2 regions of the Agrobacterium sp. CG674 genome follow, and region 2 is predicted to be linked to the other one. Evidence: predicted binding sites of a transcription regulator. Region 2 holds the regulator's gene; the other holds the start of a gene.
The links. Region 2 encodes PhoB, which activates phosphate uptake and scavenging genes when phosphate is short. Its sites were predicted from a motif close to TGTCATNNANCTGTCAT; they were not measured.
Positions count from the first base shown of each region.

Region 1: the regulator PhoB is predicted to act here: its motif matches at 11,283-11,299, upstream of ACQZ51_RS11350 (UDP-2,3-diacylglucosamine diphosphatase).

Region 1 is NZ_JBNWDZ010000003.1:440,026-455,195, reverse strand. It holds gene aroQ (type II 3-dehydroquinate dehydratase) at 1-355, opposite strand, end outside; gene ACQZ51_RS11400 (DsbA family protein) at 479-1,246, opposite strand; gene ACQZ51_RS11395 (pyridoxal phosphate-dependent aminotransferase) at 1,461-2,573, shown strand; gene ACQZ51_RS11390 (response regulator) at 2,885-3,262, shown strand; gene ACQZ51_RS11385 (response regulator) at 3,397-4,233, shown strand; gene ACQZ51_RS11380 (carboxymuconolactone decarboxylase family protein) at 4,249-4,839, opposite strand; gene ACQZ51_RS11375 (phospholipase D family protein) at 4,914-6,476, opposite strand; gene ACQZ51_RS11370 (hypothetical protein) at 6,536-6,724, opposite strand; gene bluB (5,6-dimethylbenzimidazole synthase) at 6,852-7,538, shown strand; gene ACQZ51_RS11360 (DUF2865 domain-containing protein) at 7,556-8,698, opposite strand; gene ACQZ51_RS11355 (NADP-dependent malic enzyme) at 8,820-11,135, opposite strand; gene ACQZ51_RS11350 (UDP-2,3-diacylglucosamine diphosphatase) at 11,353-12,180, shown strand; gene dgcA (N-acetyl-D-Glu racemase DgcA) at 12,184-13,167, opposite strand; gene ACQZ51_RS11340 (MlaE family lipid ABC transporter permease subunit) at 13,311-14,471, shown strand; gene ACQZ51_RS11335 (ABC transporter ATP-binding protein) at 14,497-15,170, shown strand, end outside.
Region 2 is NZ_JBNWDZ010000001.1:359,156-374,325, forward strand. It holds gene phoR (phosphate regulon sensor histidine kinase PhoR) at 1-957, shown strand, start outside; gene ACQZ51_RS01780 (substrate-binding domain-containing protein) at 1,170-2,204, shown strand; gene pstC (phosphate ABC transporter permease subunit PstC) at 2,476-3,960, shown strand; gene pstA (phosphate ABC transporter permease PstA) at 3,957-5,279, shown strand; gene pstB (phosphate ABC transporter ATP-binding protein PstB) at 5,294-6,109, shown strand; gene phoU (phosphate signaling complex protein PhoU) at 6,202-6,918, shown strand; gene phoB (phosphate regulon transcriptional regulator PhoB) at 6,950-7,633, shown strand; gene ACQZ51_RS01810 (cold-shock protein) at 7,994-8,203, shown strand; gene ACQZ51_RS01815 (hypothetical protein) at 8,429-8,650, shown strand; gene ACQZ51_RS01820 (DUF6481 family protein) at 8,688-9,077, shown strand; gene ACQZ51_RS01825 (GcrA family cell cycle regulator) at 9,462-10,007, opposite strand; gene ACQZ51_RS01830 (acetylornithine transaminase) at 10,445-11,641, shown strand; gene argF (ornithine carbamoyltransferase) at 11,700-12,617, shown strand; gene ACQZ51_RS01840 (Hsp33 family molecular chaperone) at 12,883-13,875, shown strand; gene apaG (Co2+/Mg2+ efflux protein ApaG) at 13,920-14,312, opposite strand; gene ACQZ51_RS01850 (O-succinylhomoserine sulfhydrylase) at 14,574-15,170, opposite strand, start outside.

The sequences.
Region 1 (15,170 bases), on a different contig from region 2:
GCGCTATCATCGATTTATGACGGAATTCTTCACGTGCGTGTATGTTGGAAATGTGAACTTCCACGACTGGAACCGATATGGCGCGAATGGCGTCGTGCAAGGCAATTGATGTGTGCCCATAGGCACCGGGATTGATGATGACACCTGCCGCACGTTCGCCAGCCTCATGCAGCAGGTCGACCAGTGCGCCTTCGTGGTTTGACTGATGGCACTCCACGGAGAAGCCAAGCTCTTCGCCAGCTTTCACACAGTCGTTCTCAATGTCCTTCAGCGTCTTGCCGCCATAAATTCCAGGTTCCCGTTTTCCCAACATGTTGAGATTGGGTCCATTGAGGACGAAGATTGTGTTGCTCATTTGTCGTTCCGCCAAAAAATCAGCGCCACCTATAGACCGCGCAACGGCGGAGGAAAAGCCCCGATGCACTCTAACCAGCTGTTGTCCTTAATTTTCAGGCACCAAGCTTCGATTTACACTGATTTACGAGCAGGTCGCCTTGCCACATGTCCGCATGTTAGCAATTTTCTCGCTGAGTGGCGCCGCGCCGACTGCGCCAAATACGGCCTCATTACCAATGACGTAAGACGGTGTGCCGGTGATGCCGAGCTCTGTCGCAAGCTGATAGGCTTCTTTGACCTGCGCGTCATTTTTGTTTTCAGCCATGGATTTACGGATGTCCGCTTCCTTCAGGCCAAGAGATGTTGCGACTTCAATGGCGCTTTCTTCATTGGCGCGGCCAGAGCTTCCAAGCAGGGTGCGCTGGAACTCAGGGTATTTTTCCGGCGCGATTAACTTGACGGCGTTGGAGACTTTATGGGCCTCGACCGATTCAGGCCCGAGGATCGGGAATTCCTTGAGGACGAAACGCACCTTCTTGTCGATCTTCAGAATGGTGTCCACGTCAGCCATAGCGCGTTTGCAATAACCACAATTGTAGTCGAAGAACTCGACCAGGGTGACATCGCCATCCGGGTTGCCAATAGAAAGGTCGTATTTCGATTGAAACAGCGCCTTCTCGTTGCCAGCGACGGCGTCGGCAGCTTTGGCATTGCGTGTCTCATATTGCTTGCGCTCGAGCGCTTCCTGAACTTCCAGCATGATTTCGGGGTTCTCGATCAGGTATTCCTTGATGAAGGCGCCGAACTCTTTTTTCTGCTGCTCATCCAGCGCATGCGCGGGCAGGGATATGAAAACAGTTGAAAGGGCCGTCATGCAGGCAAAAGCCGTGGATTTTAAGAAGGGTGCCATGTCGGTCCTCATCGTTTTGTTGCAAAATGGTGATTCTGTAGTCCCACGCATCTACCCTATTAGCTGCGATTCAGACATCGCAAATTAAATCGATCCGTTGCGATCCCGCCATTGTGAAGACCGCAATAATGCGGCAAATGTCCGACGGTTTTCGAAGAAAGAGCATGCATTGATAACGTTGTCCAAGCGAAGCGCTGTCGAGCCATTTCACGCCATGGATATTCTGGCGGAAGCAAACAGGCGAAGACAAGCAGGACGCCCCGTTATTTCCATGGCTGTGGGGCAGCCTTCACATTCCGCTCCACGCGCTTCGCTGGAAGCCGCCGAAGCTGCGCTCAAGCATGGACGCATTGGCTATACGGATGCTTTGGGCCTTCGCGAGCTTCGCGAGGCCATTGCCGCCAGCTACAGGCTGCGCCATGGTGCGATTGTAGATCCTGCACGCATTGCCGTGACCACCGGCTCCTCGGCAGGGTTCAATCTTGCTTTTCTTGCTCTGTTCGATCCTGGCGACGCCGTTGCCATCGCCCGTCCGGGTTATCCGGCCTATCGAAATATTCTCAAAGCGCTGGGGCTTAAGGTCGTTGAGGTGCCGGTAACGGCGGAGACGGGTTACACATTGACGCCCGCCAGTCTTGAGCGCGCCGAAACCAAGGCTGGATGCAAGCTCAAGGGCGTTTTGTTGGCGAGCCCCGCAAACCCGACAGGAACGGTGACCGGACGCGAAGCCCTTAAGCGCCTGATGTCCTATTGCGACAGCCGCGATATCGCGTTCATTTCAGATGAAATCTATCATGGCCTGACATTTGTCGGCGATGAGACGAGTGCGGTCGAGGTGAGCGACAATGCCATCGTCATCAATTCCTTTTCCAAATATTATTGCATGACCGGCTGGCGTATTGGTTGGATGGTCTTGCCGGAAAAGCTAATCCGTCCCGTCGAATGTCTGGCACAGAGCCTGTACATTTCCGCTCCTGAATTGTCGCAGTTGGCTGCCACTGCGGCTTTCTCCGCAGAGGAGGAACTGGATGTCTACAAGGAAAGCTATCGCACCAACCGTGACTTTCTTTTGACCCGCCTGCCAGAACTTGGTCTGCCCCTGGCATCGCCGATGGACGGTGCTTTTTACGCCTATGTCGATACCAGCCGATATTCCAATGACAGCATGGAGTTTGCCAAACGCATGCTGGCGGAAATCGACGTGGCAGCTACTCCCGGCATGGATTTTGACCCGCTGGAAGGCCACCGCGCATTGCGGTTTTCCTATGCCGGTTCAGTGTCGGACATTGCCGAAGCTGTGGGTCGCATTGCCGGGTGGCTCAAGTAGCGCGGTAACGCCAATGCTGCGTGCTGCGAAAAGCTAAGAAATCGCGGCCACTGGTGCGTTTTTTGCATCGAAAAGCGCGTGTTCCATCACTGGTCAGCATCTGCTTGTCGGTGCAGGAATGCCTCGTTCTGTCCGAGCCTTATCATGAATGAGAGAGGGGAATTTCGCCGTTGCTGTCCCATAATGGAGACTTGTCAGGCCTGATTCAGTCGGGCTTGAAGGAACATGCGGCTCGGGTGGGCGTTGTTCTATCCAAGGTCACGAACTCTCGACGATACGACGCTTGGATGTAAAAACAGGTGGTAGTAGCCATGGGACAGCGCAACGCATATGCCAGACAAGTGGTACTTGTCGTGGAGGACGACCCGCTCTTACGGATGATGGCGGTTGATCTGGTGGAGGATGCAGGCTTCGACGCTGTCGAGGCAACAGGAGCCGATCAAGCCATAGAGATCATGGAAAGCCGCACCGATATCGACGTTCTTTTCACTGATGTCGACATGCCCGGCTGCATGAACGGAGTGGGGCTTGCGAATTGGGCGAGGGCTGTCAGCAAGCCTCTTGGTATTGTCGTCACATCTGGGCATCATACCCCAACCGACCAATCGCTGCCGGTGCGCAGCGTTTTCTTCCCCAAACCTTACGATTTCCAGAAGGTTATCGACACCTTAAAGCTCATGACGGTCTGATTTTTCTGCATAACGGCAGAGAAAATGGTTTGCGAATAGGTAACCATAGTTCGCAAGTCGATTGTGGATTAATTATTCTGAAAATATCAGAGTGTATTGTCGATCTCAAAGCTGGTTTGGTCTTTGGGGGCACTATGAATTTTCTAGGTATAACAGGCATGCAGTATGCCGGCGTGGCATTTGAAAACACGAGAATATTGCTTGCTGAAGACTCAAACGTTTTCACCCAAATGATCGGCGGACGGCTGAATGAATTGCTTGGTCTCTCTGTAGAGATCTGCCGTAACTTCGAAGAATTGCAGGAATGCTATGAGCGTTCTTCGGAAGAGGTCACACTTGCTGTGTCCAACATCAACCTGCCCGGCGCAGAGAACGGCGAAGCGCTGGAATACCTCGTTGACCTTTCCATCCCAACGATCGTTTTTACGAGCACCTTCCACGAAGATACGCGCGAAAAGCTGATCACCAAGGAAGTGGTCGATTATATTCTCAAGGACAATGTGTTCGCAGTCGATATGTTGACGGAATCCGTCTGCCGCTTCCTGACGAACCATCGCCACCATGTGTTGATCGTCGACGACAGCCCAACCGCACGCGCCTTGTTGTCTAGCCGCCTGAAGCGTTACAACTTCCGCGTCAGCCTTGCTGAAAACGGCGCAAAAGCGCTGGAAATCCTGCGCAAGAATCCTGACATCGGCCTTGTTGTGACTGACTATAACATGCCTGATATTGATGGCTTTGAATTGACCCGCCGCATCCGCACCATGCGCGGCTCCCACGAGTTGCGCATCATTGGCGTCTCATCCTCCAACAACCGTCTCTTGTCGGCACGCTTCCTGAAAGCGGGCGGCAATGACTTCATGCTGCGCCCCTTCATTGATGAAGAGTTCTATTGCCGCGTCAATCAGAACCTTGATACGCTGGTTCAGATCCAGGCAGCAAAACTGCTCGGCAAAAAGGCTGCTGCCTGACGTAAGCTGAATAGCTCAGGCGTCTCGTTCAATCGGCCGCCCGAGCGCAAGCTTTTCGGAAAGCTCTGGCCCAAGCTTATCGACATAGGCCTGATCCGGGGACGTGCCCAGCGCATCAAGTGTTTTTGAGAAAAAGCATCTTGCTGCCGCTGCTGCCACGATGTCGAAAATTTCGGCGTCGGTCAGCGCATGGGTTTTTAAGGCGTCAATGTCTGCTTGCGTGATCGAAGTCGCATCACGAACTACTTTTGTTGCGAAAAACATGATTGCGCGCTCCTGTTCATTCAGCGGCGCGTTTTCTGCGTTGTTCACGATGCTGGCCAGCTCCTCAGCACCCAGCCCCTCAGTGGCCAGCACAGAGGCGTGCGCCAGCATGCAGTAGGATGATTTGAGCTCCCGTGCTGCGGCCAGTGTCACGAGTTCATATCTGCGTGGCTCGATATTTCCTCTCAGGCTTGAGAGAAGCGCACTCCAGCTTTCCATGACTTCCGGACGGTGGCCAAAAGCGCGATACATATTGGGCAGGTAACCGTGAGTGCTTTCGGCACTGCGGTACATTTCCGCTATTTTAATGCTCGTTTTGGGGTCGGGCGGCGCGATGAACATCGATTTCTCCTGAATTTCCATAGAGCTAAAATGCCTGAGAGGGAAAATCGATCAGTTCACTTTGCATGTTTTGTTCAGAGTTGAGATTCGAGTGGAAGAAGCCCCATAACGCCGACCAGGAGGCGCCGGCTGAAACTGGCGTAGGGCTCACGGCGGTATCGCTTGGGAACGCCTTTGACCATGCCCGTCCAAGTGACATTTCTGCGCTCGTTCAACGTCAGTTCGAAGCTCATCTGGCGGCTGGTTTCTTCTTTGAAAATCACGTCCATCTCTTCGACGAGCTCAGGAGAGGAAAACAGCATTCCCATTTCCGTATTGAGCGACATGGACCGCGGGTCGAAGTTGAGCGAGCCGATGAAGCCGATTTCACTGTCGCGTGTAAACGCCTTGGTGTGAAGGCTGGCTTGCCCTGAGCCGCGCAGGGAGAAGGACTTGTTCTGGTCAGCCAGCGAGCGGAGTTCGTGGATCTTGATACCGTTGGTGAGGAGCGGCCTGCGATACCGGGAGTAACCGGCATGCACCGCCGCGACATCGGTCGCTGCCAGAGAATTGGTCAGGATGCAAACGGATGCGCCTGAGGCGGAAAGGCGGGAGAAGGTTTCAACCCCCTTCTGCCCGGGGATGAAATAGGGCGATGTGATATTCAACTGCTGTGCCGTGTCTTCCATGACAGGCAGAAGTGTTTCCATCAGGAAATTGTGGCCACTGCGGCGCTTGCCAGCGGCCTTTTCTGCTGGGTCGGCTACCACCTTGGCATTATCAACCCAGTGCAAACTGTCTGACATCAAAAAACTGCCGGAGTGATGCTGACTTTCAACTTTCTCCAGATAGGGGCGTGCGGCGGCTCCTGAAGCCAGCATGTCCATCTTGCGTCTGAGTTTGGCAAGCTTTGAAGGCCGACGCGCTAGAAGCGAACGGACTGGCACGGAGACGGCGCTGTTCCAGTAATCGTCAAAAATCTCCTCGGCGTCTGCAATGCAGTCGCCACGCGCGATGACATCGAAGTCCCGGAAGTTGGCCTGTTCCGCAGCATCGAAATAGGCATCACCGATATTACGTCCGCCCACGATCAAAATGCGGCCATCGGCGATCCAAGCCTTGTTGTGCATGCGCCGGTTGACGCTGCGAAACCGCAGCACCATTTCCAATCCTCGACGAACCACATTTTCCCGAGCCTTCGTGGGATTGAAGAGCCTCAGCTCGATATTGGGGTGGCTGTCTATGGCTTGGAAAACGCGGTCGGAAATAGATACGCCAAGATCATCCAGCAACAAGCGGACCCTGACACCACGATCCGCGGCGGCTATAACCTCACGCATCATGAGCTGACCGGTGAGATCGGCATTCCACATGTAATACATGAGATCAAGGCTTCGGCCTGCCGCGCGCGCTGAGTTTACCCGTGCTGCAAAAGCGGCCATGTTGGACTGGATTAAAGACAGTGCATTTGCGTGGCTCTGTTCGCGCCTGATATCCGTCCAGTGTCTGTCGAGAGGTGTCGCGTCATCGCTCTTCGGAAGAGCGGTCGTTGCGATTTTGATGATGAGTTTGTCGCGATGGCGCGACGCGAGAATGATACTCGCGAGAATGGCGACAACGACGCTGATACATATAAGGATGAGCGAATTCTCAGTTATGACATCACCCGCATACTCTCCAATTATCAGCCCATCCCCGCCTAGATATCTGGTTTCGATCAGTGAATTTCAATGGAACGCTTGTCGGCTTCCTGTTTGATTATGTCTTCCACCACCTGCCGTGTCAGGTCTGCGTCGGCCAGAAGATAGGCGTCTGCCAGCTCGAAAATCGACTTTGGCCCCTCGGAGCTTTTGAGTGTGTCTAGGTCCTGGCCGATCTGTTGACGCAATTCCGTATAGCAATCCATCTGCATTCTCCTTTTCGTCTAGAATGCGAGAGGCGGGGTCGCGGTTCCGACCAATCCGGGAAAAGCAGTGCTTGCTTGCGCGTTTTATTGATAAGCGGCATAAGCCCTGTATTGTTGGGGATTGACGATGCAGGATGATGATTTTCAACATGCGGTGCGGAAGGCACAGGCATTTTCAGACATAGACAAGGCGGCGGTATACCGAGCGATTGAAACCAGACGCGACGTTCGCGACCAGTTTCTGCCGGAGCCACTGCCGGATGATCTCGTAGCGAAATTACTCGCTGCTGCCCATGCAGCGCCGTCGGTCGGGTTCATGCAGCCTTGGAACTTCACACTTGTAACGAACCCTGCCACCCGCCAGCGGGCCTATGAAGCCTTTTGCCGCGCCAATACAGAAGCGGCGGACATGTTTGCCGGCGAGCAGCAGGATCTTTATCGTAGCCTGAAGCTTGAGGGCATTCGCAAAGCGCCGCTTTCCATCTGTGTGACTTGCGATCCGACGCGGGGTGGTGACGTCGTTTTGGGCCGGACCCACAATCCGCGCATGGATGTGTACTCCACCGTCTGCGCCGTACAGAACCTATGGCTTGCTGCGCGAGCAGAGGGTGTTGGCGTGGGCTGGGTCAGCATCTTTCACGATGCCGATATTCGCGAGATTCTCACGATCCCGGATCACATCGAAATCGTCGCGTGGCTCTGTCTTGGTCGGGTTGATGAACTGTACACCGAGCCGGAACTTGCGGTGAAGGGTTGGCGGCAAAGGCTGCGGCTTGAAGACCTCGTCTTTCAAGACAGATGGGGCCAGAGGTAAGGGCAGGGCGCTGCCACTTACTGCTGCTGCGGTTGGGCGCCCTGAAGAGCCGGGTTCTTAAGGTCGATCCGGCTTGCTTCTTCCTGCAGGAACTGGGGTCCGACGATTCGCACCTTGTTTTTAGCAGGATCATAATCGCGCTCAGGGATCGGCTCAGCCTTCTCCACCGGCTTGGTCTCCGCAGGTTTTGGCGCTGTGTCACCTTTCGGTGACGGGATGGTGGTGATGCTGGCAGAGCTTTGCGCAGGCGTCGATTGCGGTCCGCTTGCCTTGCCATCCTGCTTCTTCATCGGGTCGCCATTGGCGGTCATATTGCAGCTGCAGGAGGGGGAACGATTGGCGGTGGTGCTGTTTCGATAAGCGAATGCGGTTGGCATGGAAGCATAGGGCTGGCCGGTTTTGGCAGAAACCATGTCCGCGCTCTCCTGGCCCTGAAGCTCATGATAAAAAAGCTCGGTCTGTGTGCCCGGGCACATTCTTTCGCATTGCGCGGCCTGATCTTTGAAATCGAGCGGCGTCGCATCCGATGAAATCGGGAAGAACGCGCCATCGCATGTGCGAACGCAAAGGGTTCTCAGGCCTCCTTGCATTGGCATATCGGGCGTTGGTGCGTAGTCCTGATTGTCTGCCGCGCCATACCCGCCAATGGGCTCTTGCATGTCGGGATTTTCAGATGGGTCCGTGGTGCTATAGTATGGCTGTTCGTCGTAGCATCCCTGCGCATTGAGCTCGGCCAGAATGCGATCTCGCGAGCCTTGCGCATTTTCGCTCCGCTGGTCGGCAAGCATGCGGTTGCGGTCTTGCGCGATCATGTCCCGTTCGGCTTCTGCCTGCTCCAGCGCATAGCCAATCTCGCCACATAGCTCAGCATTGGGATTGCCATAGGTGATGATGCTTCCGGAGGTGCAGCCATAGCCACGCATGTCATTCTTGATACGCCGGATCAGAATGTTCTGTTGGGCCAGCGCATTGGCGATCCGCCGCACCTCTGCGGTGTTGCCAAATGTCTGCCTTGGCTGCTGTTCCAGCTGCGAGCGAAGCGTCTCGCACACATCGTTTGCTTGCACCGTTGCGGGCGCAGCCAGCAGGAGCAAGGCAAGTGTGCCGATCATGCGGTGTCGGCGCGGGATCAATTGTCCGTCCGTTTCCTGTCCTGCCATGGTGCAGGTCATATCCTGTAATCGTCACCCGCAGGATGCGGATGACGTGCTTTAGTTCAGGATAACATAAGGCTCCACCTCAAAGCGGCAAGGCCGTGTTCAAAATTATGTTAACCCGCGATTACACCGAAGGGTGGGAAGCCTGCACCGCAGCCAGCGCTGCCATGTTGACGACGCCACGCGATGTCACCGTTGGTGACAGGATGTGAACGGGAAGTGCCGAGCCCAGCAGGATTGGCCCAACGTGCAGGCCTTCGGTCATCGTCCTGACAACACCGAGGGTGATGTTGGCCGAATCGAGGTTCGGGAACACCAGAAGGTTTGCCTCACCAGAAAGGGAGCTGTTGGGCATTGCACGCTTGCGCAGCGATTCCGAAAGTGCTGACCCGCCCTGCATTTCGCCATCGATCTCAAGTTCTGGCGCTGCGCTGCGCACCATTTGCAAGGCACGGCGCATTTTGCGTGCGCTTTCGGAATCGCGAGATCCGAAATTGGAGTGGCTGACGAGAGCGATCTTTGGCGTGATGCCGAAGCGTTTGATTTCCTTGGCTGCAAGGATTGCAAGCTCCGCCAGATCTTCAGCCGCTGGTTCGTAATTCACGAAGGTGTCGGTGAGGAAGATTGCGCCTTGCTGGGTAATGAGCAGGCTGAGGCCGCCAAATGTGTGGGCACCCTCGCTCTTGCCGATGATCTGGTTCACATCCTTCAAATGGCGGTCGAAGCGACCTTCGAGGCCGCATATCAGGGCATCCGCTTCGCCACGCTTGACGGAGAGAGCGCCGATGACGGTGCTGTTGGTACGAACAATCGTGCGCGCCGCTTCCGGGTTGATGCCGGCACGACCGACCAGCGCAAAGTAGTCATCCACATAGTCACGGTAACGTGGATCGTCTTCCGGATTGACCACGGCAAAGTCTGCGTTCGGGCGAATACGAAGGCCGAAACGCTTCAGGCGCGCCTCGATGATTTGCGGACGACCAATGAGAATAGGGACGCCTGTGCCTTCTTCCAGCAGAACCTGTGCGGCGCGCAGAACGCGTTCATCTTCACCTTCTGCGAAAATGATGCGCTTCTTTTCTGCGGTCTTCGCCAGATTGAAAATTGGCTTCATGATGAAGCCGGAGCGCCAGACAAAGCGGTTCAGCTGATCGAGATAGGCGTCGAAATCTGTGATGGGGCGTGCGGCTACGCCGCTAGCAGCGGCAGCACGTGCCACCGCAGGAGCGATGCGCAGGATGAGGCGCGGGTCAAAAGGTGAGGGGATGAGATAGTTCGGTCCGAAGATTGGCGTCTCGTCGCTATAGGCTTTGGCGGCGACTTCCGAAACTTCTTCACGCGCCAGTTCCGCAATCGCGTGAACCGCGGCCATCTTCATTTCTTCGTTGATCGTCGTCGCGCCGCAATCCAGCGCACCCCTGAAGATGTAGGGGAAGCAGAGGACGTTGTTGACCTGGTTAGGAAAGTCGGAACGACCGGTGCAGATCATCGCATCGGGGCGCGCGCTGCGGGCCAGTTCCGGCATGATCTCAGGGTTAGGATTGGCGAGTGCCAGAATGAGAGGCTTTTCAGCCATGCGGGCCAGAAGCTCCGGCTTCAGAACGCCAGCGGCAGACAGGCCGAGAAACACATCGGCGCCATCAATGGTTTCGTTCAGGACGCGCTTATCGGTCTTCTGCGCGTAGATCTCTTTCCACTCATCCATCAAGGTGTTGCGTCCTTCATAGACGAGGCCTTCAATGTCGTGCACCCAGATGTTTTCGCGCTTTGCGCCTAGCACGACCAGCAGGTTGAGGCAGGCGAGGGCTGCGGCACCCGCGCCCGACGCAACGATCTTAACGTCACCTATTGATTTGCCAGCCAGTTCTAGCGCGTTCGTCACGGCAGCCGCAACGATGATGGCTGTGCCGTGCTGATCATCGTGGAAGACGGGAATATTCATCTTGGCGCGAAGCTGGCGCTCGACTTCGAAACACTCCGGTGCCTTGATGTCTTCTAGGTTGATGCCGCCGAAGGTGGGCTCGAGCGCCGAAATGGTCGACACCATGTCATTGACGCCCGGTGCGTCGATTTCGATATCGAAAACGTCGATGCCTGCGAATTTCTTAAACAGGACGGCCTTGCCTTCCATGACTGGTTTGGAGGCCAGTGGACCGATATTGCCAAGGCCCAGCACCGCTGTACCATTGGAAATCACCGCAACCAGATTTGCGCGTGCCGTATATTCTGCAGCCATTTCAGGGTTTTCATGAATGGCGAGGCAAGGGGCAGCAACGCCCGGGGAATAGGCGAGCGCCAGATCGCGCTGGTTGCCAAGCGGCTTGGATGCCTGGATTTCCAGCTTACCGGGGCGAGGATAACGGTGATAGAAAAGCGCCTGTTCTTCCAGATCCGCATTGGGGTTCTTGTCTTGCGTCTTGCCCGTGTCCTGAGAACTCATTCTATCACCGCTTTATTTCAAGTTTCTGGGAGGCCTTTGCATACAACAATCAGGCAGTGCGTACAGCCGTTTATTTCATCTGGACTGCGCAAAATCCGTACATTCGAAGTTGCGTAAAAAGCACGCCGATCTGCGGAAATGGCGCTTTGTCATCTTGCTGAAACACGAGTCTGGTTTTGCAGAGGGAGAAAGTTGCCGAGACAGAGGGAACCATTCCATGGCCGCGCAAACCGAAGCCAGGCAGTTCAGAACGCTTTTCATCTCAGATGTGCATCTTGGCTCCAAGGCGGCCAAGACAGATTTCCTTCTGGATTTCTTGCGCCATCACGAGGCTGATACCATTATCCTTGTTGGCGATATCATCGATGGATGGCGCCTGCGCCGCAACTGGTACTGGCCACAGGGCTGCAACGATGTTGTGCAGAAGCTGCTGCGCAAGGCGCGCAAGGGTACACGCATTGTCTATATTCCGGGAAACCACGATGAATTTCTCCGGGAGTTTCCAGGAACCCATTTCGGCGGAATAGAAGTTGCCGAACGAATGATCCACGAAGCGGCTGACGGTAAGAAGTACCTCGTCATCCATGGTGATGAGTTCGACGTGGTGGTTCGCAACGCCCGTCTGTTAGCCTATCTGGGTGACTGGGCCTATGACGCGGCAATTGCAATCAATGTTCTGCTCGCCGCCGTGCGCCGCCGCATTGGCCTGCCTTACTGGTCCTTCTCAGCCTGGGCCAAGCTTCAGGTTAAGCATGCGGTCAACTTCATTGGCGAGTTTCAGCGTGTGGTGGCAGATGAAGCACGTCGCAACAACGTCGATGGTGTCATCTGTGGTCACATCCACCATGCCGTGATGCAGGATATAGACGGTATCCGTTACATCAACACCGGCGACTGGGTGGAGAGCTGCACAGCCGTTGCCGAGAATGCCGACGGAACCTTTGAGCTAATTACGTGGATGAAGTCCGACGAGCAGCTCGAAACGACGGTGCATGAGCTGGAGCCCGTCAATATTGCTGGGCTGATCGGCCAACGGGCAGCGTGAGGTTCAGCCCCAGAGCTCCGGCTCTGGCGGGAAAACGAGTGATCCTTCATAGCGAAGGCCCGGAACACGATCCCGCGCCAGCAGGAGAGGACCGTCGAGATCTGCAAATGCCGTGTCCTGAGCAAGCATGAGGGCAGGCGCCATGCCGAGCGAGGTGCCCAGCATGCAGCCGACCATGATGGTGTAGCCGAGCCGTTCGGCCTCTTTCTTCATGGCGAGTGCTTCCGTCAGGCCACCTGTCTTGTCTAGCTTGATATTAATGGCATCATATCGATCTCTTAAGGAGGCGAGATCCGCCGTGTGGTGGACACTTTCATCCGCACAGATCGGCACCCGGCGCTTGATGCGCGAAAGGATAGAATCCTTTCCCACAGACAATGGCTGCTCGATGAGCGCGATGTCCAATTCCTCTGCGACGGCAAGATGGTACTCAATATTGAGTTCGGTCCACCCCTCATTTGCATCGACGATGATGCGTGCGTGGGGAGCCGCTGCCCGGACGGCGCGAAGGCGCGAGGCGTCATCCTCTGTTCCGGTCTTGATTTTCAGAAGCGGGCGCGATGCATTCTCCGCTGCCTTGGCCGCCATCGTGTCCGCATCGCCCAGCGATATCGTAAACGCTGTGATAATGGCTTGCGGCTCTACGGAAAGCAGCGACGCGGAAACGGACTTGCCGGATTGTTTTGCTTCGAGATCCCATAAGGCGCAATCCACCGCATTGCGCGCGGCACCTGGCTTCATGAGGCGCTGGAGTTCCATCCTGTCGATGCCGCTCGAGATCGCATCTGACACGGCGCTTATATCGGCCAGGACACCCTCGACTGATTCGCCGTAGCGGGCGTAAGGGACACATTCGCCCCGTCCGATGAAGCCGTTTTCCGTGATGGTACACGCCACGACCACCACTTCTGTCCGACTTCCGCGAGAAATGGTGAAACTTCCGGCGACGGGAAAGGCCTCCGCTGTGGCTTCAAGGTAACGGCTCATCGAATTTAACCTTTCGTCTGATGTAAAATCCGGTTGCCAACAACAAATGATCGGAATCTGACGTGATCCCTGTGGCCTGGTGATCCGTCAATGGATATGAGTCGTTACTCATTTATTAATAGGCTGCATTCGCTTGGAGCAAGATGCAAGAACTTGAGGCACAGCAAAAGGCGCAACCGGCAGCGATCGTAGCGGATGACAACGCAGATCGTGGCGCTGCGCGCTATGTTCTGAGCGGTTCCTGGCGCAACGCCAATGTCTCGCCCGTTCTCGCAGACATTGAGAAGATCGAGACTTCAAAATCCTCTGGGCCTGTAACGATTGACCTTTCGGGTGTCGAGGACATCGACACCACGGGCGCGTGGCTGCTGCGCCGGCTGCGCAACCGGATGGACAAGTCTGGTACAGAGGTCGCGTTTGAAGGCAATGAGCGCTTCGAAGCAATTATCGCGGGTCTGCCGGACCAGGCACCTCTGCCGCCAAAGAATAATAACAAGATCGGTGTTGTTCAGCGCATATTCGATCCTATCGGCAAGAATGTTGTGCAGGCTGGCGCGGACTTTCTGGCGGGCATGTATATTCTCGGCTCTGCCGTGCGCGGTGCGCAGATGAAGCTGGGGCGCGGGCGCGGGGTTTCTCCTGCAGCCATCGTCAACCAGATCGATCACATGGGCGTTCGCGCTGTTCCGATCATCCTTTTGATGTCGTTCCTCATTGGCGCTATCATCGCGCAGCAGGGCGCGTTCCAGCTGAGATATTTCGGCGCTGAAGTTTTTGTGGTCGATCTCGTCGGCATTCTGCAATTGCGTGAAATTGGCGTGCTTTTGACCGCCATTATGATTGCTGGCCGGTCCGGTAGCGCGATTACCGCAGAAATCGGCTCCATGAAAATGCGCGAGGAAATCGATGCGCTGAAAGTCATCGGGCTCAATCCGGTAGGCGTGCTGGTCTTTCCAAGGCTGGTGGCGCTGACGATTGCGCTGCCGCTGTTGACGATTATCGCCAACTTCGCCGCATTGTTTGGCGCTGCTGTCGTTTCGCTCCTTTATTCCGGCATAACGTTTGAAGTGTTCGTATCCCGCCTGCATTCAGCCGTGGAGGCTTCGACAATTGCTTCCGGCATGATCAAAGCGCCGTTCATGGCGCTGATCATCGGCATTGTCGCGGCGGTGGAAGGCATGAAAGTTGGCGGAAGTGCCGAATCTCTTGGCCAGCACGTGACATCATCCGTGGTCAAATCCATTTTCGTCGTCATCCTGGTCGATGGCGTCTTCGCCATCTTCTACGCAGCCATCGATTTTTGAGGGAGAGGCTGTGCAAGAGCAGGCATTGAAAACCGAAAAGAAAAAAGCAGACCGGGAAGTCATTCTCTCGGTTGAGGGCGTGACTGTTGCGTTTGGTGACAAGGTGGTCCTCGATAACCTTGATCTTGATGTCTACCGTGGAGAAATTCTCGGTTTTATCGGGCCTTCCGGTGCCGGTAAATCCGTACTGATGCGGGCCGTTTTGAGGCTTCTTCCGCGTCAGGGCGGAACCATCAAGATACTCGGAACGGATTATGACAAGGCGACGGACGAAGAGCGGATGGGGCTCGACACGCGTCTGGGTGTTCTCTTCCAGCAGGGTGCGTTGTTTTCCGGCTTGACCGTGAAAGAAAACATTCAGCTTCCCATGCGCGAATATCTGGATCTGCCGCAGCAGTTGATGGACGAGCTTGCTGCCATCAAGATCGAGATGGTCGGTTTGGCCCCTGATGCGGCTGACAAATACCCGTCTGAGCTTTCGGGCGGCATGATTAAGCGCGCTGCATTGGCGCGCGCTCTGTCGCTGGATCCCGATCTGGTGTTTTTGGATGAGCCGACCTCTGGACTTGATCCTATCGGTGCAGCGGAATTCGATATGCTGATTGCGCGTCTGCGCGATTCGCTGGGTTTGACCGTTTATATGGTCACCCACGACCTGGACAGTCTGTTCTCGGTCTGCGACCGCATTGCCGTTCTTGG
Region 2 (15,170 bases):
CGAAATGCCAGCGTTCTCTTTGAAAATGCTGCTGCCGAGCGAGCATTTGGCGTGCTGCCCATCGGCTCACATATTTCTGGTCGCATGCGCTCGCCCGGGCTGCTGGACGTCATCAGAGAAGCCATTGCGACGGGAGAGACGAACCAGACCGAACATTCCGAGCGCCTGCCGTCCGAGCGCGTCTTCATCGTGCGCATCGCGCCTGCAGTCGTGCCGGGGGAGGCGCAGGCCGCGCTCTACATCCTGTCCTTTCGCGATGTTTCTGAAACGCGCCGCATCGACCGCATGCGCAGCGATTTCGTCGCCAATGCCAGCCATGAGTTGCGAACCCCGCTTGCGTCCTTGCGTGGCTTTATCGAAACCATGCAGGGTCCGGCGCGCGATGATCCCAAGGCCCGCGAGCGGTTCCTGGGCATCATGCTGGATCAGGCAACCCGCATGAGCCGGCTGGTTGACGACCTCATGTCGCTGTCGCGGCTGGAACTGCGCGCCAATATTGCGCCGGACCAGAAGGTCGATCTTGTGCCGCTTCTGGGCCACGTTCGGGATGCGCTTCTGCCGCTTGCCGAAGACCTCGATGTCACGATCAATCTCCATGTCACGGATGAGAAGGTCGAGGTAACGGGGGACCGGGATGAGCTGGTGCAGGTCTTCCAGAACCTGGTCGAGAATGCCTGCAAATACGGTCAGGAAGGCAAGGTGGTCGACGTGCACCTGAAATCCTTGGCTGGCAAACCTATCGAGGTTAGCGTTCTGGACAAGGGGCCGGGCATTCCCGCAGAGCATGTTCCGCGCCTGACCGAGCGGTTTTACAGGGTCAGCGTCGCAGACAGCCGCTCCAAAAAAGGCACCGGTCTAGGGCTCGCCATCGTCAAGCATATCCTCACCAGACACCGTGCTCGTCTGATTATCCGTTCGGAAATGGACGTGGGAACGGACTTCACCGTCAGATTTTGACATAAATGATTTCCTCGTCCCGTAGGAAATCAAAAAAGCGTTTTAAAATCAATCAACTAGATTGTCACAAATACTTCACCGAAATGACATAAAAGGGTGTGGCAAGACTGGTTATGAAGAAGCCGCCGGGGTAGCCCAGTTTGGGTGATAGGGTAAAACTCTGCCGGCAGCGTTCACAAAAGCCCACCGCGGGCACCCTACGGGAGAGTCACATGAATATCGTAAAATTGTCCGCAGCAGCCCTGGTAGCTTCGGTTGCCTTTGCAGGCGCTGCCGCTGCTCGCGACCAGATCCAGGTAGCCGGTTCGTCCACCGTTCTGCCTTACGCAAAGATCGTTGCTGAATCTTTCGCTGAAACATTCCCTGATTTCAAGGCTCCAGTTGTTGAGTCCGGCGGCACAGGCGGCGGTCTGAAGGCATTCTGCTCTGGCGTTGGTGAAGGCACCATCGACATTGCTAACGCTTCGCGCGCCATCAAGTCTGACGAACTGGCAGCTTGCAAGGCAGCCGGCGTTACCGACGTTCAGGAAGTCAAGATCGGTTATGACGGCATCGTCTTCGCGATGGACAAGTCCAACCAGGACGTCAAGCTCGAGCCAAAGGACCTGTACCTTGGTCTAGCCGCTGAAATCGTGAAGGACGGCAAGCTCGTTGCCAACCCTTACAAGAAGTGGTCGGAAGTCAACAAGGAACTGCCAGATGTAGCGATCGCCGCTTACATTCCTGGTTCCAAGCATGGCACACGCGAAGTCTTCGAAGAGAAGATCATGGCTGACGGCTGCAAGGAATCTGGCGCGACTGCCGCAATCAAGGGTCTCGTTGCAGACGCCAAGCAGGCTGCTTCCAAGTGCGTTGCAGTTCGTAAAGACGGCGCTGCTGTCGATATCGACGGCGACTACACGGAAACGCTGGCACGCATCGCTGCCAACAAGACCGGCGTTGGCGTATTCGGCCTCGCATTCTATGAAAACAACATGGACAAGCTGAAGGTTGCAACCGTCAGCGGCGTTGTTCCTTCCACGGAAACCGTTGCAAGCGGCAAGTACCCTGTGTCTCGCCCGCTGTTCTTCTACGTCAAGAAGGCGCATCTCGGCGTTATTCCTGGCCTGAAGGAATATGTTGAGTTCTTCGTTTCCGACGAGATGATCGGCCCAGACTCTCCGCTGTCCAACTACGGCCTGGTTGCTGCTCCTGAAGCAGAGCGCAAGGAAATCCGCGCCCAGTTCGAAACCGGTAAGGTCATGTAATCCGGACGGGAGGCGCGGCAGTGATGCCGCGCCTCCCATCTATCTGTCTGCCAAGGCGCTCATGGGCTGACAGGCCCTATTTACCGGATGTTCATACGACCCGATGAATAGGATCTATCAATCTGGAAGCCGAAGCCGAGCAGGGGACTACGCCGCCTGTCGCGAAGCCCGATGACTGAAAGGTCAGCCCGGCCTTCGGACGATCCGATGTGCAAATAACAAAGCTGCCTGATACCGCATCCCTTTTTCTGATGCGCCGAGGAAAGTCTCCATGAACACATCCATTCTTTTACTGATATTGGCGCTGATCGGCATAGCCAGCTATTTGCTTGGCACACGTCGCGCAGTCGCAATGGTGGGCGCAAGCACCACAAAAATGCATTCCCGGCCGGGTTATCACGGCTCCTATGTTCTCGTCTGGGCCGTTCTTCCTGCTGCCTTCATTCTGGCGCTTTGGCTAGTCATCAGCCCTCTCGTCATCACTTCAGCGGTGCGTGCGTCTTTTCCAGACGACATTCAGGCACAATCAGAAGCCCAACAGGGCCTCAGCTACGGCATGGTCGGCTCGATTGCGCGCGGGCTTGAGCGTCTGACACCGGAAGAATTCGCTGCGGCGAAAGCAGATCCGGCTACCCTGCGTCCTTTGCTGGGCTCCAAGGGTGTTGCGATTGCCGGAGACCCAGAGCCATACATGGTGGAGGCAGCCGAAACGCTGAACACCATGTCCGCGACCAGCCAGATCGGAATGGTCCTTGTTGTGCTTGTCGTGGCGCTGGGCGGTGCGATGTATGCCATGCGCGGCATTGCCCCACGTTTCAGGGCGCGCAACAATGTCGAAAAGGTCATTTTGGCAGCTCTGGTGGTGGCATCATCCATCGCCATTCTCACCACCATCGGCATTGTCCTGTCGATGCTGACGGAAGCCATTCAGTTTTTCAACATGGTGCCCGCTCACCAGTTCTTCTTCGGAACCGTGTGGGACCCACGCTTCGCTGCTGCTGGTGCCACTGATAGCGCTGGTCAGTTCGGCCTCATTCCGCTTCTGGCAGGCACGCTCTATATTGGCTTCGTCGCCATGCTGGTTGCCGTGCCGGTCGGTCTGTTTTCCGCCATCTACATGGCCGAATATGCAAGCCCTCGTTTCCGCTCGGTTGCAAAGCCGCTGCTGGAAGTGCTGGCGGGTATCCCGACCATCGTTTACGGCTTCTTCGCGCTCACAACTGTCGGCCCGTTCCTGCGCGACATTTCCTCGCAGATCAACGGACTGGCGACCGGCGACTACACGAACTTCATCCAGGCACAGAGCGTCATCACCGCTGGCTTCGTCATGGGCATCATGTTGATCCCTTACGTTTCGTCGCTGTCGGATGACATCATCACCGCCGTGCCACGCACAATGCGTGACGGTTCACTCGGTCTGGGTGCCACCCGCTCTGAAACCGTCAAGAAGGTCATCCTTCCGGCAGCCCTTCCAGGCATCGTCGGCGCGATCCTGATGACGGCCTCGCGTGCCATCGGTGAAACCATGATTGTGGTGCTGGCCGCAGGTGTGGCAGCACGCCTGCAACTCAACCCGTTCGAGCCGATGACCACCGTCACCGTCAAGATCGTCAGCCAGTTGACGGGTGACCTTGAGTTCACCTCGCCACAGACACTGGTTGCCTTCGCGCTTGGCATCACCCTCTTTGCCATCACGCTTTGCCTCAATATCTACGCGCTCTATATTGTGCGCAAATACCGGGAGCAGTACGAATGACCGACGTCGTTACTCCGGGCACAATTGCCCCAGCCGCAACGAAGAAGGTCCGGCGCGATATCGGCATCAAACGCCGCTACGCCTCCGAGCGCCGCTTCCGCACCTACGGTCTCGCAGCCATCACCTTCGGCTTGCTGTTCCTGTTTCTTCTGCTCTGGTCGGTCGTCGGCAAGGGCTACACAGCGTTCCAGCAGACCATGATCACGGTCCCGGTCGAGTTCTCTGAACAGATCATCGATCCGGACAATGTGCGTGCACAGAACCCGGCCAAGCTTGTTACGGCCAACTATCCGCTCGTCGCTCGCAATGCGGTGGCCAAGGCACTCGGCGTTTCGCTGGATGACCGCACGGCTCTGCGTGGTGTGTCTGCGATGATTTCGGATGGTATCCGCGTTCAGCTTCGTGATGTCGTCGTTGCCGATCCTGCTATCATCGGCACGACACGCACGGTTTCCCTTCTGGCGTCAGGCGATCTCGACAGCGCCTTCAAGGGTCAGGTCGACCTGACCGTCAATGAACAGAACCGCCGCATATCCGATCAGCAGCTCGCATGGGTCAAGCAATTGTCCGATGCTGGCCAGATTGCCAAGCAGTTCAACACTGGCATCTTCTTCAACGGCGCATCCAGCCGTCCGGAAGCCTCCGGCGTTGGCGTGGCTCTCATCGGCTCGTTCTATATGATGCTGATCGTGCTGGTGCTGTCTCTGCCCATCGGTGTCGCAGCCTCCATCTATCTGGAAGAGTTTGCACCAAAGAACCGCCTGACGGATCTCATCGAGGTCAACATCAACAATCTGGCTGCCGTTCCTTCTATTGTTTACGGTCTGCTCGGTCTGTCGGTCTTCATCAACTTCATGGGCTTTCCGCGCTCGGCCTCGCTGGTTGGCGGTCTGGTGCTGACGCTCATGACGCTGCCAACCATCATCATCGCCACCCGTGCGGCGCTGAAGGCAGTGCCACCCTCCATCCGTGCTGCGGCTCTTGGCCTCGGCGCATCCAAGATGCAGACGATTTTCCACCATGTTCTGCCGCTTGCCATGCCCGGCATTCTGACCGGCACCATCATCGGTCTGGCGCATGCCCTTGGTGAAACCGCACCATTGCTTCTGATCGGCATGGTTGCCTTCGTTACGAACTATCCGACAACACCCATGGATCCATCCACGGCCCTGCCGGTGCAGATTTACATGTGGGCGAACGAAGCAGAACGTGCCTTTGTTGAGAGAACATCCGGCGCTATCATCATCCTGCTGATGTTCCTCATCGTCATGAATGTTGGCGCAATCCTGTTGCGTCGGCGCTTTGAACGGCGCTGGTAGAGGAGTTGAAGGTTATGAACATGTTGTCGGATACAGCAGTTGAAAAGGCGCTGGACAAGAAAATGAATGAAGTTTCGTACAAGATGATCGGCAAGGACGTTTCTGTCTATTACAGCGAGAAGCGCGCCTTGTACGATGTGAACCTCAACGTTCGCGAAAACACGGTGACAGCTTTGATCGGCCCATCCGGTTGCGGCAAGTCCACTTTCTTGCGGACCCTGAACCGCATGAACGACACCATCGACGGTTGCCGCGTCACCGGCAAGATCACGCTCGATGAGGACGATGTCTACGATCCAGCGATCGACGTGGTGGAGTTGCGCGCGCGTGTCGGCATGGTGTTCCAGAAGCCGAACCCGTTCCCGAAGACAATCTATGAAAACATTGCCTATGGTCCACGCATTCACGGTCTTGCCCGCAGCAAGGCCGATATGGACCAGATCGTAGAGGCCAGCCTTCAGAAGGCCGGCCTGTGGAACGAAGCCAAGGATCGCCTGCACGAATCCGGTACCGGCCTGTCCGGCGGTCAGCAACAACGCCTTTGCATTGCCCGCGCCATCGCCGTTTCGCCTGAAGTCATTCTGATGGACGAGCCCTGCTCGGCGCTCGACCCCATCGCAACGGCAAAGGTCGAGGAGCTGATCCACGAGTTGCGCAGCAATTTCACGATCGTCATCGTCACGCACTCCATGCAGCAGGCGGCGCGCGTGTCTCAGCGCACGGCCATGTTCCACCTCGGCCATCTGGTTGAGGAAAATGATACCGACAAGATGTTCACCAACCCGGATGACCAGCGCACACAGGACTACATCATGGGTCGCTTCGGCTGATCCTGCCCTCTGTCGTGTCATAGCATCCACGCCACCCCGCCTGAGCCTTTGCGAGCTTGGCGGGTGGCGTCATCTAACTGGAGAATTCGAACATGCCGACACCAAACCATATCATGTCCGCCTATGATGACGAGTTGAAGTTCCTGACCCGCCGGATCGCCGAAATGGGTGGCCTTGCCGAACAGATGTGCGCCGACGCCGTGCGTGCGCTGGTCAATTCGGACTCGGCCCTGGCGCAGAAGGTGATTTCTGATGACACCATTCTCGATCACGCCGAGCGCGAAATTGGCGACAAGGCGATCGTGACGATAGCCAAGCGCCAGCCCATGGCTGCCGACCTGCGCGAAGTCATCGGAACGCTGCGCATCGCCGCTGATCTGGAGCGCGTTGGCGACCTTGGCAAGAACACAGCCAAGCGCGTTCTCGCTGTTGCCGGCACAGGCGTTCCACGCAAGCTGGCCCGTGGTATCGAGCATCTCTCCGAGCTTGCTCTGGTTCAGCTCAAGGAAGTTCTTGATGTCTATTCCACCCGTTCGGTTGAAAAGGCGCAGGCCATCCGCGAACGCGACGAGGAAATCGACGCGATGTACACATCGCTGTTCCGCGAATTGCTGACCTACATGATGGAAGATCCGCGCAACATCACCACCTGCACGCATCTCCTGTTCTGCGCCAAGAACATTGAGCGCATTGGCGACCATGCGACCAACATCGCGGAAACCATCTACTACATGGCCACTGGCAACCAGCCCGAGGGCGACCGCCCGAAGGACGATAGTTCCAACATGCTTGGTGCAGTGACCGAGTGAATTCTCTATACGACTGGCGGAGTCTCTAGCCATGGTGCCCAAAATCGCAGTTGTCGAAGATGAAGAAGCCTTGAGCGTTCTTCTTCGTTACAATCTGGAATCCGAAGGTTACGACGTGGATACCATTCCGCGTGGTGACGAAGCGGAAATCCGCTTGCAGGAACGCACGCCGGATCTGTTGATCCTCGACTGGATGCTTCCAGGCGTTTCTGGCATCGAGCTTTGCCGTCGTTTGAGAATGCGCCCGGAAACCGAGCGGCTGCCGATCATCATGTTGACGGCGCGTGGCGAAGAAAGCGAACGCGTGCGTGGTCTGGCCACGGGTGCGGATGACTACGTCGTCAAGCCGTTTTCAACGCCAGAGCTGATGGCGCGGGTCAAGGCCATGTTGCGCCGCGCCCGGCCAGAGGTTCTGTCCTCCGTGCTGAAATGCGGTGATATCGAGCTGGACCGCGAAACGCATCGCGTTCACCGCAAGGCCCGCGAAGTACGGCTTGGACCAACCGAGTTTCGTCTTCTCGAGTTCCTCATGGTGTCACCCGGCCGCGTCTTTTCGCGCTCCCAGCTTCTCGATGGTGTCTGGGGTCACGATATCTACGTGGATGAGCGCACGGTGGACGTTCATGTCGGGCGCCTGCGCAAGGCACTCAACTTCTCTAGCATGCAGGATGTGATCCGCACCGTGCGTGGTGCCGGATATTCCATGGAAGCCTGACCAGGCCTCGGGGCTAGAACGCTTCTGTATGGCGTCAAAATCTCATGCACCGCTCCCACAAGGGGCGGTGTTTTGCGTTTGGTGCAATGGATATCAATGCGTTAGCTGGGGCAGATCGTGCCAACGACCGGCGTGACCTGCACAGCTTCTGAGTGTTGATTTTAAGTTTCTGTAATTTAAAGTTTGACTCATAGGCCGGAAGGCTCTATGTATTGGTCATCGATATTTTGCTTGCTGAGCTTTGGTTACCGCGCGATTAGCACCGCGCTTTGAACTAACCCTTCCTTTCAAAAAAATCGCTACACCGCACACAGGACTCACGTTCTGTGACTTATAACTTATGCTTTGAAAGGGTTCATTATGACCACAGGCACAGTAAAATGGTTTAACTCCACCAAGGGCTTCGGCTTCATTCAGCCAGACAACGGCGGCGCCGATGCATTCGTGCACATTTCCGCTGTTGAGCGTGCAGGCATGCGCGAAATCGTAGAAGGCCAGAAGCTTTCCTACGATCTCGAGCGGGACAACAAGTCCGGCAAGATGTCTGCCTGCAATCTCCAGGCTGCTTAATACGGGTATCGACTTTCCTTTGACCACGGATGTACTGGCATTGTCGAAAGTTTGAGACCACCGAGGTCAGGCATGTTGCCTGGCCTTTTTTTATGCCGCAAGTCGGCCACATGCTTGGACGTATTGCATTCTTATATGCAAGAATACGCTTCGAGCCGTGAATGCGTATCGCTCTATCCATAAATCGATTCCGGTTTTCAGTGCGATGCGATAGGAGAAAATTCCATGTCAGACGCTCACAGCAAATCCCGCAAGCAGGCCGAAATTGCTTTCGGAGCGACGCAATCGCAGTTTTTTGCCCGCGGCAAAGCGGTCGATGAGTTGAACTCGATTGCGAGCGCCCGTGATGAAAAGACCCTCAGGCTGCGGGAAGCGCGTCTTGCGAAAGAACTGGAAGACAGCTTGAAGCCCGCAGTTATCCCAACCAAACGCGCCAAAAAAACCTGATCCCTGATCGGTATGACGCATCAACTGGAATAGAGATTTGAGAAACACTAGAAATATCAAGAACAACGAAGTTTCCGAACGTCGCGGCGCTGCTGCCGAGGCAAAGGCCGCTCTTTTGAAGGCCTATCGCGAAGCCAAGGAAGCCGCGGCTCCCACGCTCGAAGCCAAGCAGGCCGAGCAGATTGCCGTTGCCGAAGCCCGCAGAGCCCGCCAGGCCGAGCGTGACCAGCAGAAGCGCGAAGAAAAATTGCGCCTGGAAGAAGAGGCCGCGCTACGCGCAGCTGAACTCGAAGCTGCTGCAAACGCTGAGGAAAATGAACGCAAGGCGGCGGAAAAAAATCGTATCGCTCGCGTCGTCGAAGACGAAGCAGCCCGCAAGGCAGAACGCGATCGTCGCTATGCCAACCGCAAGGCCCGCCAGGGCTAAGCTTGAAGCCATGATCCTGCAGCCGTTCAATCGAAGGGCTGCGATCATCCGCTGCGAATGCTGTGCGGAGTGCGAAAGCCATAAGGCGCTTCGCACCCTTGCCGCATATGGGATCAGCCATGCCGCCGCATTTCGGTGCAGCGCCGCATGATCCCGAGGCTCTGAATGCCGTGACGTCTGGCCGCTCTTGCTGCCCCAAAGTCCTCTTACCGGTACGCCGGTTCAATCCCCGATGACAAACTGACAAATCAATCGCCATCTCCTTGGTGAAGCCTTCGCCTGTGCACCTTTGCGCTGACGCATTGCTTTGTCCAAGTCGAAAAAAAAACGCAACAAAAAAGCGGGCCAAAGGCCCGCTCATTTTATTGCGTCGAACTGCGAGCCTTAGGCTCTGCGGCGTTCGCTTACCGGCTGGTAAGCCAGCTTTGCGTGGAAGCGGCAGTACGGCGAGGACTCAGAAGCGTCACAGCCGCAGAAGTGGAAGTCGTCCTTCAGCGGGTCGCCAACTGGCCACTTGCAGGTGCGTTCCGTCAGTTCCGTCAGGGTCAGGCGCAGCGATGTCGGCAGCGTGGAATTGCTGACCGGCACATATTCGAGAATCCGTGGTGCATCCGTCTCCGCATCGTCCTTCTGGACGTTGGCGTCTGCTGCGCGTGTGTTGGCGCGGGCAGGGGCAACGCGGCCCTGGAAAGTGGCTGCGCGGGGTGCCGCAGCAGAAGGTGCAGTCGTCGCTGCCGGACGCTTTGCAGCGGGACGAGCGGTTGCAACTGTGCCGCCAGCCTTGGCGCGGCCTGGAAGGTTCAAACGATGGACTTTACCGATGACGGCGTTGCGGCTGACGCCTCCGAGCTGGGCGGCAATCTGGCTGGCGCTGAGGCCTTCAGACCACAGCCGTTTCAGTCTTTCGACCCGTTCATCAGTCCAGTTCATGCCGTGTCTCCGCTGGTCGCGAAGGCAGAATCATTCTGCTGTGCCGTGGAGTGAACCACGCGCAGAGTATCCGCCAGATTGTAGGTGACTAGGTCCGCCGCTTGCGATCTAGTAATTGAGAGTTAACCTAATCGTCGGCAGACTCCGTGACAAGAGTCGGGAGAATCATCTGGAATCGATTTTCCGGTTTTCCCCAACTTGCTGTGTTTGTGAGTCAGAAAAGCAACACCTAGTGTGCGCCATATCAGCCCCTACAACAGCTTGAGAATGCCTGAAAATGAGGACATTTGTTGACATCCTAAGGCGAAGTGACAATAGTGCCCTCGCAGTACGAGGATACCCCAAGCCGCCGCGAGGCGGCATTTTTGATTTTCAGGCACGGGATAACCGGTAAGACCCATTGACAGCGCCCTTTATGCGCAAGGAGTGAGACAGCCATGGCCGACACTGCGCCATTGTTCGATACGTTTTCCAGAGCACCCTTGCGGTTTGAGCGAGGAGAGGGCGTTTGGCTCATCACCGAGACCGGCGAACGATATCTGGACTTCGGTGCGGGCGTGGCCGTCACATCGGTTGGCCACAGCCATCCGCGCCTGGTCGAAGCCCTGAAAGGTCAGGTCGAGAAGGTCTGGCACCTATCCAATCTCTATGAGATTGCCGGTCAGGAAACGCTGGCCAAGCGGCTGACGGATGCAACTTTTGCGGACAAGGTGTTCTTCACCAATTCGGGTGCGGAATCGCTGGAATGCGCGATCAAGACGGCCCGTCGCTACCACTACACGCACGGCCATCCTGAAAAATTCCGCATCATTACCTTTGAAGGCGCGTTCCACGGACGCACGCTGGCAACCATCGCGGCTGGCGGGCAGCAGAAGTACATCGAGGGTTTCGGACCAAAAGTTGAAGGCTTCGATCAGGTGCCGTTCAACGATCTGGACGCCCTGAAGGCTGCGATCGGGCCCGAAACGGCTGCCCTGTTGATCGAGCCTATCCAAGGCGAGGGCGGTGTTCGCCCCGTTGCCCCTGAGTTCCTACGTTCCCTGCGCGCTTTGTGCGAAGAGCACGGCCTGCTGTTGATCTACGATGAGGTGCAGACAGGCGTTGGCCGCACAGGCAAGTTCTTTGCCCATGAGTGGTCCGGTGTCACGCCTGATATCATGGCCGTGGCCAAGGGCATCGGCGGCGGCTTTCCGTTCGGCGCCTGCCTTGCAACGGCGGAAGCTGCATCCGGCATGACGGCTGGCGTTCACGGCACGACCTATGGCGGCAATCCGCTGGCCATGGCGTGCGGAAATGCGGTGCTGGATATCATTCTGGCCGATGGCTTTCTTGAGCATGTGCGGGATGTGACGTTGATATTCCGCCAGGGCCTTGCATCGTTGAAGGATCGCTACCCCGACGTGATCGAGGAGATCCGAGGCGAGGGGCTGCTGATCGGTATCAAGGCGAAGATGCCGTCGTCCGATCTGCTGCACGCCATACGCGCCGAGCACCTCTTGGGTGTTCCCGCTGGTGATAACGTCATTCGTATTCTGCCGCCGCTTGTTGTAACGGCTGAAGAAGCGCGTGAAGGATTGGCCCGGATTGAACGTGCGGCGGAAAGCCTCACGACGAAAACCGCAAAAAGCGCCTGAATGCGCATAGTCAGGTGCGCGCCCAAGGCGCCACCTGCATCGATGGGACTGTATTGAAATGGCATCAGCAAAGCATTTTCTAGACCTTTCGGCCGTCGGCTCTGAGGACCTGCGGGTCATTCTGGATGACGCGCGTGCACGCAAGATTGCGACCAAGAACGGCACGGCGGAAAAGCCGCTGGCTGGCAAGATGCTGGCGATGATTTTCGAAAAACCATCCACCCGTACCCGCGTTTCCTTTGATGTTGGCATGCGCCAGCTGGGTGGCGAGACGCTGTTTCTCTCCGGCACGGAAATGCAGCTTGGCCGCGCTGAAACCATTGGCGATACGGCAAAGGTTCTGTCGCGCTATGTGGATGCCATCATGATCCGCACGACAGACCATTCGCGTCTGCTGGAGCTTGCCGAACATGCAACCGTGCCAGTCATCAACGGTCTGACGGATGATACGCATCCCTGCCAGATCATGGCGGATATCCTGACCTTTGAAGAGCATCGCGGCCCGATCAAGGGCAAGACCATCGCCTGGACGGGTGATGGCAACAATGTGCTGCATTCGCTGGTGGAAGGTGCTGCCCGCTTTGGCTACCGCATGAACATGGCGGTGCCGATGGGGTCTGAGCCCCATGACCGTTTCATGAACTGGGCGCGCAACAATGGCGGCGAAGTGAAACTGTACCATGATGCGCAGCGCGCCGTCGAAGGTGCCGATTGCGTGATCACCGATACCTGGGTCTCCATGAACCAGGAACACAAGGCCCGCGGCCACAACATTTTCCAGCCCTATCAGGTCAATGCCGCGCTGATGGGCAAGGCCAATGAAGATGCGCTGTTCATGCACTGCCTGCCTGCCCATCGTGGCGAGGAAGTGACCGACGACGTTATCGATGGCCCGCAGTCTGTGGTGTTCGATGAGGCGGAAAACCGTCTGCACGCGCAAAAGGCCATCATCGCCTGGTGCATGGGCGTTATCTGATCTGACCGGGTGCCGTTGAGGCAAGCCATGCGGGGTGCTTGAATATCCGGCATGGCTTCCTATTTGTAGCACCAAGCACGTGCTGCCGGACTTCATCGGCAGCTTTCATCAATGTTTCACCGCAATACCCGGCCGGACGTGGTTCCGTTTTCACCTCCGCCGGTTTATCTATGCGGTAACAGCATCATGCCCGCTGGCCAATTTCGCCCGCCGCCTTATCTGGCGGTGTGGCTGTGCGCAGTTGGGGCACCTAGGAGTAAGTGATATGGCAGATGTGACGGTCGATCTGGACACCCTCGAATTCGCTGGCGACGACAAGGTCGTTCCCTTTCAGGTGGAAGGGCTGGATGTGCGCGGCCGCGCCGTGCAGGTTGGGCCGCTGCTGAACGCTATTCTGGACCGGCATGAATATCCGCCGGTTGTCGCACGCCTGCTGGCTGAAGCGGTGGTCTTGACCGCGCTCATCGGCACATCGCTGAAGTTTTCCGGCAAGCTGACGGTCCAGACCAAGAGCGACGGCCCCGTGGACCTGCTGGTTGCCGATTTTACCGCGCCTGAAAACATGCGCGCCTATGCCCGCTTCGATGAGGAGCGGTTGGCGCAGGCGACGGCTGAAGGAAAGACTTCACCAGAACAGTTGCTGGGTGCCGGTATTCTCGCCTTCACCATCGATCAGGGTGTGGGCATGCAGCCCTATCAGGGCATCGTTCCGCTGGATGGTTCGACGCTTGAAGAAATCGCAGGCGTCTATTTCCGTCAGTCGGAGCAATTGCCGACCCGTGTGCGCTTGGGCGTTGCCGAGCTGTTTGACCGTGATGAGGAAGGTAAACCCCGCCACGGCTGGCGTGCTGGCGGGCTCATCGCGCAATTTTTGCCGCAGGCACCGGAGCGTTTGCGCCAGCGGGATCTACACGGCGGCGATGGCGATGAGAACAATGTCGACTATGCCGTAGATGATGCCTGGAATGAAGCGGTTGCCCTGATCGACACTGTCGATACGGATGAACTGACCGATCCGCAGGTGCCAGCGGAAAAGCTGCTTTATCGCCTGTTTCACGAGCAGGGCGTGCGGGTTTACGATCCGCAGCTGATCCTTGATCGCTGCAACTGCTCGCGTGACAAGATCAAGGGTGTTCTCTCAGGCTTCTCAGCCGATGAGATCCGCGACAGTCAGGAAGACGGCGTGATTTCCGTGACCTGCGAGTTCTGCTCCACCACCTACCGCTATTCGGTGGATGAGCTGGAAGCTGCGGAGTGACAATGATGTGCCGGATCTGAAAAGGTCCGGCACACTGTCGGGCCTTAGTTCAGCACGCGCATCAGCCCCGGGCTGTCCAGCGAGAACGCGGGGATAGCCACGGTGAAGACTTCTCCGGCGTCAGACTGCATCTCGTAATGGCCGAACATCATGCCGGATGGCGTGTCCAGCGGGCAGCCGGATGAATATTCGTAAGTGCCACCGGGCTCCAGATGCGGCTGTTCGCCGATCACGCCGGGGCCGGACACTTCGTCCACCTGTCCATTTTCATCGGTGATATGCCAATAGCGGTTGACCAGCGTCACGCCGATCTCGGAATTGTTGGAAATCACAACGGTGTAGCCCCAGACATATCGGCTGTCAGCCGGGTCGGACTGCTCTTCAAGATAATAGGGGTCGACTGTGACCTCGATATCTCTTGTTAGCGCACGGTACATTACGGGACCTTAAGTAATTGGTTGTCCAGACATTCTACACTACAGGCGACGCCTATCGTCAATAAACCGTAAGGCGATATTAGCGTGGCAGCCCAAAACAATGCACGTTTCGGCTGGCATGGATTGCTCCACGGCTCATTTGGGTGGTTGAGTGTAACAGGTCTGGACCGAAGATGTTCCTTGTTTCCATGGCGTCAAATCGATCTAAGAGCGATCGCCATGGCAAACGGCCCGGTCGCAATGCCGGGCCATCCGTGTTTCTCAGGCAGAGACTGCGGCAATTGCCGCCGCAAAATCCTCCAGCAGATCGTCGGTATCTTCAATGCCGCAGGAAAGGCGCAGCGTGCCACCGGACATGCCGAGTTCGGCGCGCGCCTCATCCGTCAGGTTCTTGTGTGTGGTCGTGGCAGGGTGGGTAATCAGGCTTTTCGCATCGCCCAGATTGTTGGAAATCTTGACGATTTCAAGCGCGTTCTGCAACTTGAATGCCGCTTCCTTGCCACCCTTCAGCTCAAAGCATACCAGCGTCGAACCGCCAGTCATCTGCTTGGCAATGATATCGGCCTGCGGATGGTCTGCGCGACCGGGATAGATGACCTTGGCGACCTTGGTCTGCTCGGCCAGAAAATCAGCGATCTTTGCAGCGTTCGCCGTCTGCTGGCGCACGCGCAGCGGCAGGGTCTCGATGCCTTTCAGCAGGGTCCATGCGTTGAACGGCGACATGGCCGGGCCGGTGTGGCGGAAGTAATCCTGAAGCTCTTCCTCGATCCACTTCTTGTCGGACAGAACAACACCGCCAAGGCAGCGTCCCTGACCGTCAATATGCTTGGTTGCCGAATAGACGACGATATGGGCGCC